DNA from 4 places in the Paraburkholderia sp. SEWSISQ10-3 4 genome. Region 1 is predicted to be linked to each of the others. Evidence: riboswitches for the same ligand, from Rfam matches in the RefSeq annotation. Region 1 holds a riboswitch; each other region holds the start of a gene.
The links. A riboswitch is a leader RNA that binds a small molecule or an ion and turns the genes downstream of it on or off. The one in region 1 is predicted to bind cobalamin.

Region 1 (3,428 bases):
CGAACGGGATTTTTGCATCGGCGCAGGGGCTGGTGGCGTTGTTCGGCAAGGCATGAACCGTGCTACTGCGATAAGGCCAGCTTTCAAAGGACTGTGCCGACATGAACAAGACCCGAATTCTCGCGGCCGCGATCGCCGCTGTATCACTTGGCGCCTTGCTGCCGTGCAGCGCGAATGCTGACGATGCGCCTAGCCCGTGTGCATCGCTCAAACGGATCGTCGCGGCGGCGCCGGACGGCCTGGCTTCGCTGACACCGGATGACGGCAAGGGCGTCGCGCAACCCTACGGCGATGACGCCCAGTGTTCGGCGAGCCGCGGGAGTTATCAATGCACGTGGACGCCGCATCACGACGCCGGTTCGAGCGCGGACGCGCTGCAGGGTGTCGCGGCGGACATCGCCTCGTGCCTGCCGGACGCGACGCATGATCAGAATTCACCGGGACGTCAGCATTTTTATCTTGGCACGCGCGCCAAACGGACCGATATCACGTTGACGCGGGCTGATTCGAGCAAGTTGAGGCTGGTTGTATCGGGCAAGTGAGCGGGCACGTGCGTTTCGGACTATCCGAGCGTAGCCGTTATTGTGATGCTGGCCACCATGTCCAGCCGCGTCGCGAGCGTCGCAACTCGACCATCGAGAGCGGCGCGATTTCGATGTGCGGAAACACGCCCGGCGGCGCGCCGAGTGCATGAACGATCGCGGCCCGGATCACAGGCGCGTGCGTGACGGCGACCACGGTCTGTGTGTTGCCTTGTATGACGTCCTCGCTCAACGCACCGTTTAGCGCATCGAGCCACTGTCCCACCCGCTTCACGAGTTGACTGAACGACTCGCCGCCGTGCGCGGCCGCGTCGGGATCGTGTGTCCATGCGGCGAGGTCGTGTGGTGCTTCGACCGCGAGATCGGCAAGGCGGCGGCCGTGCCACCGGCCGTAGTCCATATCTGCCAGCCGCTCGTCGACCGATGCCGCGGCGCCGAGCCCCAAGGCCGACGCCGTATCGCGCGCACAAACGGCAGGACTGACGAAAACCGCCGCGTCATCCGGAATCGACAGACGCGCTCGTGCGGCGGCGGCTTCGGCGAGGCCGCGTGCGTCGAGCGGGTCGTCGGCAGGGAAGCGGCCCGCGCGCATCGCTGCGGTCGATGCGTGGCTGATCAGTAACAGCCGTATGTCCATTCGGTTGATTTCCATAAAGCCCGGACTAAAGCGGGACGCCGCGTACATGCTTTGCATTGCCGAGAGGCAAAGTTTAGCGCGTAGAATAGCGTCACTGCGAAGCACGGAAGCCGGTGAGAGCCCGGCGCGGTCGCGCCACTGTAATCGGCATTCATGAGCCGAAAGCCAGACCTGAGCTTCGCAGCATCCCTCTTCAATCGACTATCGGGGCGCGTTACCCCCAGGAGATGTCCATTATGTCCAACGCTGTTTTCGATTCCACGACACAGCCCGTCGCCCAACCTACGCCGATTCCGCTGCGTGAACTGCTGCCTTGGGTCGTGTTCGGCGGCTTGCTGCTGTTGCTCGCGCTGTATTTCGTTGGTGCGGAGCAGGGCGCCACGTCGCTGGTGCCTGGCATGTATGTGCACGAATTCGTGCACGACGGCCGCCATCTGCTCGGCTTTCCCTGCCACTAACGGAGTCGAACATGGTCGGTAAATTGTTGGTACGCGGGATGCTTGCAGGCATCGCCGCGGGATTGCTCACGTTCGGCTTCGCGAGATTGGTGGGCGAACCGCAGGTCGATCAGGCGATTTCCTTCGAGGAAAAGGCTGACGCCGCCAAAGGCGAAGCGCCCGAACCCGAACTGGTGAGCCGCGGCACCCAGGCGGGCCTCGGACTGTTGACGGGCGTGGTGACGTACGGCGCCGCGTTCGGTGGGCTGTTCTCGCTGGTGTTCGCGTATGCGTATGGCCGCGTCGGTACGCTGAGTGCGCGCGCGTTGTCCGCATGGCTCGCGCTTGGCGCGTTTATCACGCTGGTGATTGTCCCGAACATCAAGTACCCGGCGAATCCACCCTCGGTGGGCGACCCCGAGACGATCGGGATGCGGACCGGCTTGTTCTTCCTGATGATTGCGATCTCGCTGGCTGCAATGGTGTTTTCGCTGAAGGTTCGACGCCGCGCGGCACTGAAGTTGGGCGCATGGAATGGTTCGATCGTGGCGGGCGTCGTGTTCGTTGCGATCATTGCGGCCGTGCAACTGTCGATGCCGACGATCAACGAAGTGCCGGCGGCTTTCCCGGCGGTGCTGTTGTGGAAATTCCGCGTCGCGGCCATCGGCATGCAGGTGATTATGTGGACAACCCTTGGGCTGCTGTTCGGCGCGCTCGTTGAGCGAAGCAAATTGCTGGCTCCCGCGAGCCGCAGCGCCGCGAAGTCTGCTTACCTTTGATGTGAACGGCGTGACCGTGCGAGCCGCGGTCACGCCGACGTGCAGCGCGAGAGAAGCCAAATACATCAAGTACTTGGCGCGTTTGCCGGAATGTTATCCACAGGCTTGTGAACGTTTTCTGTGGATAAGCCACCCCTCTGCAATGCGCCGCTCCGCGCCAACCGTGTCGGCGATCATCGCTGCGTCCCCCCGCACCGCAAGCAACAAACCGATCTGCGTCAAGCACTTAGGTACGATGCCCCGTTGTTATCAACAACCCTATGAACATTTTCTGTGGACAAGTGCCATGGCCGCATAACGTTATGCAAATCGCTTGGTTGCCCGAAGCCGGGGCAAATCCGACACTCACTCCAATCTCAAGCAAACCGAGCCTGGAGCCATGTCGAACACATCAAGCTTGCGCCCATCATGGGCCACTCACTTCGCGGCACTTCTGCTGCTGGCCGCATCGGCACTAACGACGACAACGGCCATCGCCGCGCCACCTTCGGGCGATCCGATCCTGATAGGCGTCAGCGGCCCGCTGACCGGCCAGAACGCTCAGTACGGCGCGCAATGGAAAGCTGGTTTCGATCTTGCATTGGATGAGATCAACAGCCACAACGGCATCAACGGCCGTCCGCTGAACTACGTCTTCGAAGACAGCCAGAGCGATCCACGCCAGTCCATCACGATCGCGCAGAAATTCGTCAACGACCCGCGCATCCTTATCGAACTCGGCGACTTCTCGAGTCCCGCTTCGATGGCAGCGTCGCCGATTTATCAGCATGCCGGCCTCGTGCAACTCGGCTTCACCAACTCGCATCCTGACTTCACCAAAGGCGGCGACTACATCTGGAGCCCATCGGTCAGCCAGGCCGACGCGCAGCCGCTGCTTGCCGACCTCGCCGTGAAAACGCTCGGCCTCAAGCGCATTGCCGTGCTCTATCTGAACACCGACTGGGGACGCACCAGCAAGGACGTCTTCGTCAAAGCCGCCAATGAACGCGGCGCGCAAGTCGTTGCGGCCGAAGGCTATCAGTCGGCCGAGAAA
Region 2 (3,428 bases), on a different contig from region 1:
CGAGATGCAGGTAACCGTTCGCACGCGCGACGTCGATGCCCTGATGAATCGAGGCGATATAGGCCGAGCACGAGAACGGCCGCACGATGCCGGTGGTGCCGAGAATCGACAAACCGCCGAGAATGCCGAGGCGCGGGTTCATCGTTTTCAGTGCGAGTGCTTCGCCGCCTTCGACGCCAATCGTTACTTCGAAGCCGCCTGCGTATCCATGTTCCGCGGCGAGTTCGGTCAGATGTTCGGTCATCATCTTGCGAGGGACGGGATTGATCGCTGGTTCGCCGACTGGCAGCGTGAGGCCGGCGCGTGTCACCGTGCCAACGCCTGGCCCCGCGCGGAATATCACACCCGGTTCGGCAAGCAAACGCACGCGGGCGAATACGATCGCGCCGTGCGTCACGTCGGGATCGTCGCCTGCGTCTTTTACTGTGCCGGCTTCCGCGCCATCGGCGGTCAGGCGGCAGAACACCAGTGGCATCGGCACGAGCCGGCCCTTCGGCAACACGATCTCCGCGACCTCGCTGACGATACCCGCGAGCAACAGACGCGCGGCCGCGAGCGACGTCGCGGTGGCGCAACTGCCGGTCGTGTAGCCGCTACGCAGCGGCGCGGGTTGTTCGGGCGTTTCTTCGCGCATTACGGATGGAATGGTGAGTCGGCTGAACTGGTGGACGTGCTGGATGCGGCGCTCGTGCTTGAGGTGCCGTCCGCGCTGCTGGCCAGCTTCGTAACCTCCAGCAGCGTAATCGGCAACGCCTGGCGCCACGTATCGAAGCCGCCGAGCGGCTGCGCGTCAGCCAGCGCGATGCGAGTCAACGTGCCGCCGTGTTGCTCACGCCACGCCGCCAGCGCTGCCTCGCCTTGCAAGGTCACGGCATTGGCCACCAGACGTCCGCCGTCGCGCAGACGCGCCCAGCAGGCGTCAAGCACACCCGGCACCGTCACGCCACCGCCGATGAACACGGCATCCGGCACAGCCAAACCTTCCAACGCATCAGGCGCGCGGCCGGCCACCAGTTGCAAACCCGGCACGCCCAACGCATCGCGATTGTGTTCGATGAAGCGCTGCCGCTCCGCGTGCCCTTCGATCGCGATCGCGCGGCAGGTCGGGTGTGCGCGCATCCATTCGATGCCAATCGAGCCGCTGCCCGCGCCCACATCCCATAGCAATTCGCCGGGCGTCGGCGCGAGGCGCGCCAGCGTAATCGCGCGGACGTCGCGCTTGGTCAACTGACCGTCGTGGCGAAAGGCGTCGTCAGGCAAGCCGACGGTCAGCGGCAAACGCGGCGCGCCTTCCGTTGCGCGGCATTCAAGCGCGATCAGGTTCAGCGCCGCCACTTCCCCTGCGGGCCACTGGTGCGCGCGGCCATCTATGCACCGCTCCAGATCACCGCCCAGATGTTCCAGCACGGTCATCCGCGTCGCGCCGAAACCGCGTGCATTCAACAGTTCGGCCAGCGCGGCAGGCGTACGCCCGTCGGCACTCAGCACGAAGACGCGCGCGCCGTCGTGCAAATGAGCATTCAGCGTCGGCAACGGCCTTCCCACCAGCGAAACCGTGGCGACATCCTGCAACGGCCAGCCAAGCCGCGCGGCCGCCAGCGACAACGACGAGGGCGCGGGCAGCACCCGCAACTCCCCTGCCGGCAAGTGCCGCGCGAGCGTTGCGCCGACGCCGAACAGCATCGGGTCGCCACTCGCCAGCACACACACGGGCCCTGTCCGCTCCGCCAGCAAAGGCGCGAGATCGAACGGCTTCGGCCATGCCGCACGGCGCGCGGCGAGGCGCGCGGGCAGCATCGCCAGATGACGTTCACCGCCATAAACCACCGACGCTTCCAGCAAAGCGCGCCGCGCGGGCCTCCCCAAGCCGGCGAAGCCGTCATCGCCTATGCCCACCACGGTCAGCCACGCCGGCATGCATCCATCCTCTTTCTGTATCTTCAAATAATCCGCTGTGCCACGCCGATCAAAGCGTCCAGCCTCGTTGTACTGTTCGAAAAAAGGCATAATACAGCCGCCGGTGCCCTTCGGGGCCGAAGAGGGAACACAGTGTCGCTGTGGCTGCCCCCGCAACTGTATGCAGCGAGTCCGCCTGCGCTCCGCGCCACTGGTTCGACCGGGAAGGCCGCGGCGGACCATGACCTGCCAGCCAGGAGACCTGCCGGCCAGACTGTTCGTGCCAGCCTACATCGGGCGGGGTGTACCGATGCCGTAGCAAGGGCCGCTTTGCGGCTTGCTCGGGCCGTCGCGCGACGCTCAACCCGGTGTCCGTCTTGAATCAAGCTTCGCCCTCCACTGCTTTGCCCGACGCGGCTCTCGTGCTGCGGCCCTCGGCGTGTCCGGGGCTGCTGCGCATCGTCGCGGCGCGTGATGGGGGGATTTGCCGGATTAAATTGCCCGGAGGCGAGTTGAGCGCGGCGCAGGCGGCGGTGATTGCTGATGTCAGTGAGCGGCATGCGGCGGGTGTGGTCGAGCTGACCAATCGCGCGAATCTGCAGGTGCGTGGTGTGCGAAGCGGGCATGAGGCGGCGTTGATCGCGGCGCTGGTCGATGCGGGGCTTGGGCCGATTCCGACGGGCGGTGCGGTGGATGCTTCCGGCGTGCTGGTAGCGACCTCGGCGGACGATGTGCGCAATCTGATGGTGAGCCCGACTGCCGGACGCGATCCGTTTGCGCTGTTCGATACAAGGCCGCTTTGCGTCGAACTGCTCACCTTGCTGCAATCCGAACCGCGTTTCGCGGCGCTATCGCCGAAATTCGCGCTACTGCTCGATGGTGGTGAGCGCCTTGCCAGGTTGGATCATCCGCACGATGTCTGGCTAGCAGCCATGCAGGCCGAAGACGGTGTGCGATTTGTGTTCGGATTGGCGGGTTGCCCGTCAGCTGCGGCGAACTCCGATGCCTTCCAACACATCGCGCATAGCGCCGTTGACCATTCTCGTCCGAACTACGCCGGCGCTCTCGCCGCCGTGCTGCCTTCGCAAGTCACAGACCTCGTCTGCGCGCTGCTGCACACGTTCCTCGATCTGGCCGCTCCAGATGACACGCGCATGCGTCACCTGCTCGCCGCGCATTCCATCGACGCCGTATTGCAGCACGCTCAAACGTACGTCGATTTCCCGCTGTCACGCGACACATCGCTTGCAAACTGGCAACGCCCCACACCTGCCGATGCCACTTTGCGACTCGGCGCGCACGCACAGCGAGTTGTGGGAATGCTGCACGTAGGCGGCCAACCGCCGCTCGGACGCCTCGACGCCACGACCTTGCGCGGCCTCGCCACGCTCTCGCAACAGCAAGGCAACGGCACGCTGCGCATGACGCCCTGGCAAAGCGTATTACTGCCCGATATCGCTGCCGATGCCGCGCCCGCCGTGCTCGCTGAAATGAATGCGCTGGGGCTCGCCTGCGATCCCGCACAACCCATT
Region 3 (3,428 bases), on a different contig from region 1:
CGCGTTCGATGCGTACTGCAACGCTGCTTCGATCGAATGGCTGCGCTCGGGCTGGATCGACGGATTGCCGCTGAGCGGATAGTACAGATCGTCGAAGCTCGGCGCGCGGAATGAATCCGAATAGCTTGCAGTCGCCTTCCAATGCTCGGTGATATCGAAACCGTAGCCGAGATAGTAACTGTTCGCCCCGCCGAAATCGGAATACTGATCGCGCCGCACGTTGGCCTGAATCTGATTGCGCCCAAAGCGCCCCGTGTAGCCGACAAAGCCCGAATCCACATGCCGGTCGGGCGCAGTGAATGTATCCGAGTCGAGGCTCTGATCCAGATGCTCATAGCCGACCTGCAGTTTCTGCTGCGCGGCGAGCGCAAAATCGTTCTGCCACGTGTACTGGCGATTGTCGGTATCGAAGCGGCCGTTGTAGATGCCGTTGGTATTCGCCACGCTGCGGTCGTCGCCTTCGGAAACGATGAAGTGCGTGGTCCACCGGTCGGTCAGTTTGCCGTTCGCGAACACCGACATCTGGCGCACTTTGCTGTAGAGGTTGTTCAGATCGGTCGGCACACCGTACGCGTTGTCATAGCTGTTATTGCCGTTCGATTGGAAATAGGTGACTCCCGCGTCCCACTTGTCGCTGAACTTGTGACGCAGCGAAGCCGAGATGCTTTCGTTCAGATAGCCGTTCGCGTTCGGATTCGCGTTGGGCGCCTGCGACGGATTGAGCGACGAGAAGCCGTCGTCTTTCGAACGCGCGAGCGAAATGCTGAAGGTGGTGTTGCCGTCTTTATCCAGCGAGCCGTTCACGCCGGCCTGCTGCGTCTGCGTGTGATAGCTGCCATAGCCCACCGAAAAATTGAAACGCGGCGGATGGTCGCCGCCGTCTTTGGTGAACACCTGCACCACGCCGCCAATTGCGCCGGAGCCGTAAAGCGCGGACACGTTGCCATTCACCACTTCGACGTGATCGATCTGGTCGAGCGGAATCTGCGCGAGTTGCGGCGCGCCCAGGCTCACGGAGTCGACCCGCACGCCGTCGATCAGCAAAAGCGATTGCGTCGACGACGCGCCGCGCAGAAACAGGCTCGTCGTGGAACCCGGACCACCGGTGCGCGAGATTTGCGCGCCGGGCGCGAGTTGCAGCAGGCCGGGCAAATCGGTCGCGGTCGTATCGGCGATGTCCTGCTGGTCGAACAGCGTGGTCTGCGGGATCGCATCGGCGAGCGGTTGCGGCCCGCGCTCCGCGGTCACGACAACGGGCGACAACACCGCGGCTGACGAACCGCTCGCCCCCGTATCGGCAGAAGAAGATGAAGACGGCGACGGAGAAGAAGCAGCTTGCGCATGCACGACGAGCGGCAGGCTCGCAAAGGCGAGCAACGCCGCGCGAGCGATAGGGGACAGCATGGGATGACATTCCTGTGGATAGCGTGCGCGGCCCGCTTCCCCGCGGGCCGATGCGTAACGAGGCGCCCGCGTTGTTTTACGTTTGCGCGGGAACGAGCCTCTCCCTCTGGCCGGTATCCGGGCTGGCGACACATCGATCCCGCCTTCCCACGCGTGACGCGCAGTGGCACACTCGCGTGTTAAGCATCAAACACGCGATCAGGATCGACCTGCATGACGAATGCGGTCGCTTACCGTTGCGGGGGCAGCGCAGGTTGGCGCGTTCAGGCGAAGCGCGCGCCCTGCTTCCCGTTTAACTGCGCACACTGTGGAAAAGCGCGCGCGGGCACCAAAGTGCGGCCAGTTTAGGAGCGGCCCTCGGGTCCGTCAAGAATGGTTAATCCGTGCGCAAACTGTTCTGTTAAGTGCAGGTTATTGTCCGATGCATGAGTTGTTTTTCATCATATGGTCGATAAAAGCCGGCACAAAGCGATGTTGTTACGTCTCGAAACGAGACAATTGTCGGAACCTGCGACATTCCGCGCTAAAATGCGATGTCTTTAGAGGACGCAGCAGATGCTCACCGAACTCGAAACACTTTCACAGAATATCGGCAAGCTGATCACGATCAGCCAACGCCACAATGAAGCGCGGCTCGCGCTCGAAGATCAGCTCGCCCAAACGCGTGCCGAAGCCGAGGCCACGCGCACGGAACTCGCGCTGATGCGCGAGGAGCGCGATGCGCTGCAGGCGGAACGCGACGCGCTGTCGGCAAAGATCGACGACGCACAGGTGCGCCTCAATGCGATCCTCGAAAAACTGCCGCGGGCCCGCGCGCACAGCGAGCCTGATAATCAGCTCGATCTGCTCGAGGCCGCGCCGCATGAGGAAGAAGCGGAGAGCGACGTCACCCGCCATGGAGAAAATGCATGACCACCAAGCAGATCGAAGTATCGATTCTCGGCGTGCCCTATCGTCTCGCCTGCTCGCCGGAAACTGAAGGCGCGTTGCTTGAAGCGGTTGCTCGCGTCGACGCCGAGATGTCGAAGATCCGCAATAGCAGCAACGTGCGCGGCACGGATCGCATTGCCGTCATGGCCGCGCTGTCGCTGGCATCAGAACTGCTTAAGCTGCAAAGCAGCGTGCGGCACGGAGAAGCATTTCCCGCTGAAGAAATCCGGCGTACAATGCACCAAATGAACGAGCAACTGGGTACTGTGATTCAGCAGTACAGCATGTAAAAGTATCTTGTAGCCGGTCCTGAGATCGGCTGCGGATTCAAACGAGGTGCATGAGCAAAGATTCATGCAAACGTCTTGAATTCAATCGGTTTGACTTCCCTGCCTGGTTCGCCAAGGTCATATATTCCTTGAACCAATGCCATGTGCACGGTTGTGGAAATTTGTAGCACGGGTGTGCGCGTCACTCTGTCTGATGTACCCGAAGTGCTGCTAACTGCGACCAATTCTGAACTCCCGGTTCAGGATGCCGGCCTAGCGGCTAAGGCGGGGACCTTATTCAAACGGCATCGGACTTCGGTTCGGTGCCGTTTTTCTTTGGGCCTCGATTTTTCTTGCTGTATCAAACCTTTAACGTTCAACTCGATTCATGCGCTACTGGCTAATGAAGTCCGAACCGGACGAAGCAAGCATCGACCATCTCGCAGAGGCACCGCACCACACGTTGCCGTGGACCGGCGTGCGCAACTATCAGGCGCGCAACTTCATGCGCGACATGATGCAGGTCGGCGACGGTGTGCTGTTCTATCACTCGAGTTGCCCGGAGCCGGGCATTGCGGGGCTCGCGGAGGTATCGTCCACCGCGTATCCGGACCCCACTCAATTCGACAAGAAGAGCCCCTACTACGACCCGAAGTCGTCGCAGGAAACGCCGCGCTGGCTACTCGTCGATGTTGTGTTCAAGAAGAAGATCCCCTTGATTCCGCTTGCCGCGCTGCGCGAGCATGAAGAATTGAAGGACATGCGTGTGCTCGTCAAAGGCAACCGCCTGTCGATCACACCGGTGACCGAAGCTGAATGGCGCTT
Region 4 (3,428 bases), on a different contig from region 1:
GCCGGCGTATCGAGCCCCACGCCATTGCCGATGCGCCCTTCGCTCATCGGATAGTTGGCGAGGATCAGCGCGAGTTTCTTGTCCGCGTTGTCGAGCGTGCGCAGGCGGCACCAGCGGCGGCTTAGTTCGGCCAGAAAGCCGACGCGTTCGAGGTCCGGCTGGTAGCGGACCACATCGACTTCGGTATGCGGGCAACGATAGGCGAGCCCCTTGAAACTGATCGCCCGCGTGATGATGCGGCCGTCCACTTCCGGCAGCGCAATATGCATGGCGATATCGCGCGAGTTGAGCCCCTGATTGTCCTTGACCCAATCTTCACGATTACCGCCGCTAAGGATCACCTGGAGCACCGGCGCGTCACCGGCGAGCGCGAGCGGCTCGGGGTCGTCGATAGCAGACGCGGCGAATGCGGTTGTATTCAGCACCAGCGCAACATCATGTTGCGCGCACAACTGCTGTACGACGTCGCGGCTCATCACATCTTTAAGCGAAGTAATTGCGATCGGCAACGGATTCAGACCTTGTGCTTCGAGTGCATCGATCAGGGCGTCGAACACCGCTGTGTTGGCCGCCTGCAAATGCGCCTTGTAGAACAGAATCGCAGCGACCGGCGCGTCATCACGCCAGCGCGCCTGCCAGTCGGCAATGGTCGGTGTGTCGCGTTCGGGATGGTAGAGCGTCGCGGCAGGCAAGGCGCGCGGCAGCGCAGGCTCGCGCCCCCAGCCAAGCGAGCGGTACGCGATAAAACGCAGGAACGCCTCGGCATTCTGCGGTCCGCCTTCACGCAGATAGCGCCATAGCTGATGGCACAGTTCGGCGTCGGCGGTGCTGCGCGCGAGCAGGTTCGGGTCTTCCTGCAGATCGCCGGAGAACATCGCGAGCGTCTGCTGCTTGCGCTCGGCGAGGGCGACCACCTGTTCAATGCCGTACGGCCAGTACGCCTCGCCGCCGAGATGATCGACCACCACGACACGCGCATGCTGCAACACGTCTTCGACATAGAAATCGACCGAAGCCGGTTGCCGCAAATACGTGACGTTCGCAAGCCGCACGCTCGGAAAACCCTCGCCCAGACGCGGAAACACGCTCGCGAGCAATGACAGCGTGGTATCCGCGGAACTGAGCACCACGATATCGGCGGGCTGCTGATCGATCCGGATCACGCCCTGTGTATCGTCGACAAAACCGCCCGGCGTGGTGCGCAGCAGATGCATGACCGGTTACGCCTGTTGCGGCTGAGCGTTCGCCACCGCGCCCAAGGCGGCGTCGAATGCCTGTTGCAACGCGGCCTGGTCGAGGTCTTCGCCGATCAGCACAAAGCGGCTTTGTTGCTCGGCGCCCGTTTCACCCGCTTGCCAGCGCCGGTCGAAGTAACTATCGAATCGACGGCCCACGCCCTGTATCACCAGACGCATCGCCGCACCCGGCAGCGCCGCGAAACCTTTGACGCGGTAAATCGTGTTGGTTTCGACGAGCCCTTGCAACGCGGCGATCACAGCTTCGCGCGACGAAACATTCGCGTGCACCACCACCGAATCGAACTCGTCGTGATGATGATCGGCGTCTTCGGCCGAACCGTGATGGTCGTGGCGTAGATGGATTGTTTCTTCCGAGGCCGCTTCGAGACCCAGCAACGTATGCAGGTCGAGTTGCCCCATCTGCGCGCGCACGATCTTCACTTGCGGCGGAATTTCTTCGCGAATAACGGCTTCGACAGCAGCTTGACGCGCTTCGTCGAGCAGATCGGTTTTGTTCAGAATCACCAGATCGGCCGCCGACAATTGATCTTCGAACAGTTCGTGCAGCGGCGATTCGTGATCGAGATTCGCATCGGCCTTGCGTTGCGCATCCACGGCGACCGGGTTGTCGGCGAACTGGCCGCTCGACGCGGCCGGGCCGTCTACCACGGTGACGACCGCGTCGACGGTAAAGCTATTCTTGATCTGCGGCCAGTTGAACGCCTGCACCAGCGGTTTCGGCAACGCGAGACCTGACGTTTCGATCAGCACGTGATCGATCTGCTCGCGGCGCTCCACCAGCTTTTCCATCACCGGGAAAAACTCCTCTTGCACGGTGCAGCACAGGCAGCCGTTCGCGAGTTCATACAGTTGCCCTTCGGTCTCGACGCCGTTCTCATCGCAGCCGATACCGCAACCCTTGAGGATTTCCCCGTCGATGCCGAGCTCGCCGAACTCGTTGACGATCACCGCGATGCGCTTGCCGCCCGCATGCTGAAGAATGTGCCGCAGCAGCGTGGTCTTGCCGCTGCCGAGAAAGCCCGTGACGATGGTGACGGGGATCTTGCGCATTTGAGTTTGCATCGTGAGGTCCATCCGTAGGAGTTGCTCGTGCACGCCGAGGCATCGTGTATAGGCCGGGCAAACGGGGCACATACCCCAAACCACGACATTAACAAAACACGGGGACGAACAACGGCGTTGCCGAGGCAACCAAAAACTGGAAACGAGAATGAGGTCATGAACGCGCCACCGCATCCCCGCGATGGTCGTTCTTCGTAGTCTGGCCGGTATCCGGGCTGGCGAAAGCGCCGCTTCCCCTTCCCGGACGAGTGGTTTCTCGCCCAGTGGTTATATGCCGACGCGGCCTTGCGCGTGGACATCGAAGCCGGCTCCGCGGCGCTCAAGAACGCACCGCTTTTCGCTTACCGTTGCGGGGGCAGCACAGGTTGACCCGGTCCATTGCAGGTGGGCACCCTGTTTCCCGTTTAACTGCATGCGCACGAGCGCGCACACGAGCACCAAAGTGCGTGCGAGTTTAGGCCGAGCGCCCCCTGCCGTCAAGGAAACGCGGGCTTCGGCAAGGCCTTTCCACAGTGCCGGCGCGGCCTGCCGTGTGCTATCGTATGCGCGCGTTTGGTGCCCGCATATGCGATCGCATGTGCAGTTAAACGGGAAACAGGCCGCGCTCGCTGCGCTCAACCTGTGCTGTCCCCGCAACGGTAAGCGACCTGCGGTGCTTTCGCATCGCGCATGCGTTTTTGATGCCACTGTCCGACGAATCCGGACGGGAAGGCAAAACGCATGAGGCCGTCAGCCCGGATACCGGCCAGACGCGGAGGCAGCGAACGTCACGCTGCCGGCCGCCGGAATCCGCGAGGGACGGATGTGAAGGCGCTGAAGCACGACGTGGCGCGGCCGTTGGCGTTTTCCTGTGGGAAACGCGGCGAGCGGCGTTTTTCGTCGCGCGTAATCTGTTGCACCGCATGACCTCAATTTCTGCCGCCTCCGGCCTCTTCGCGCCTCAGCCGCTCCCATTCGTCACGACATGGCGTGCGCCATGCACGCTGCGATGAGCCGCGCCTGGCTGATCGGCGCCGGTCCCGGCGACGTCGAACTGATGACGCTCAAAGCGACGCGCGCGTTGGCGCAAGCCGATGTGGTGCTGGTCGACGATCTGGTGAATCCTGA

Region 2: linked by a shared signal. The riboswitch ahead of cobG (precorrin-3B synthase) and the one ahead of M0D68_RS34225 (CbtB-domain containing protein) in region 1 are both predicted to bind cobalamin.
Region 3: linked by a shared signal. The riboswitch ahead of M0D68_RS35435 (TonB-dependent receptor) and the one ahead of M0D68_RS34225 (CbtB-domain containing protein) in region 1 are both predicted to bind cobalamin.
Region 4: linked by a shared signal. The riboswitch ahead of cobW (cobalamin biosynthesis protein CobW) and the one ahead of M0D68_RS34225 (CbtB-domain containing protein) in region 1 are both predicted to bind cobalamin.

Annotation. Positions count from the first base shown of each region.
Region 1 is NZ_JALPRI010000032.1:27,120-30,547, reverse strand. Features, by position in the region: gene M0D68_RS34240 (alpha/beta hydrolase) at 1-56, shown strand, start outside; gene M0D68_RS34235 (hypothetical protein) at 102-542, shown strand; gene M0D68_RS34230 (histidine phosphatase family protein) at 580-1,179, opposite strand; cobalamin riboswitch at 1,234-1,373, shown strand; gene M0D68_RS34225 (CbtB-domain containing protein) at 1,416-1,637, shown strand; gene M0D68_RS34220 (CbtA family protein) at 1,649-2,395, shown strand; gene M0D68_RS34215 (ABC transporter substrate-binding protein) at 2,775-3,428, shown strand, end outside.
Region 2 is NZ_JALPRI010000023.1:98,510-101,937, forward strand. Features, by position in the region: gene M0D68_RS30380 (cobalt-precorrin-5B (C(1))-methyltransferase) at 1-634, opposite strand, end outside; gene cbiE (precorrin-6y C5,15-methyltransferase (decarboxylating) subunit CbiE) at 634-1,917, opposite strand; cobalamin riboswitch at 2,002-2,181, shown strand; gene cobG (precorrin-3B synthase) at 2,274-3,428, shown strand, end outside.
Region 3 is NZ_JALPRI010000036.1:33,368-36,795, forward strand. Features, by position in the region: gene M0D68_RS35435 (TonB-dependent receptor) at 1-1,404, opposite strand, end outside; cobalamin riboswitch at 1,495-1,752, opposite strand; gene M0D68_RS35440 (hypothetical protein) at 1,960-2,316, shown strand; gene M0D68_RS35445 (cell division protein ZapA) at 2,313-2,624, shown strand; RNA gene ssrS (6S RNA) at 2,718-2,899, shown strand; gene M0D68_RS35455 (EVE domain-containing protein) at 2,992-3,428, shown strand, end outside.
Region 4 is NZ_JALPRI010000011.1:201,276-204,703, reverse strand. Features, by position in the region: gene cobN (cobaltochelatase subunit CobN) at 1-1,214, opposite strand, end outside; gene cobW (cobalamin biosynthesis protein CobW) at 1,221-2,321, opposite strand; cobalamin riboswitch at 2,505-2,778, opposite strand; cobalamin riboswitch at 2,858-3,086, shown strand; partial or broken gene cobA (uroporphyrinogen-III C-methyltransferase) at 3,310-3,428, shown strand, end outside.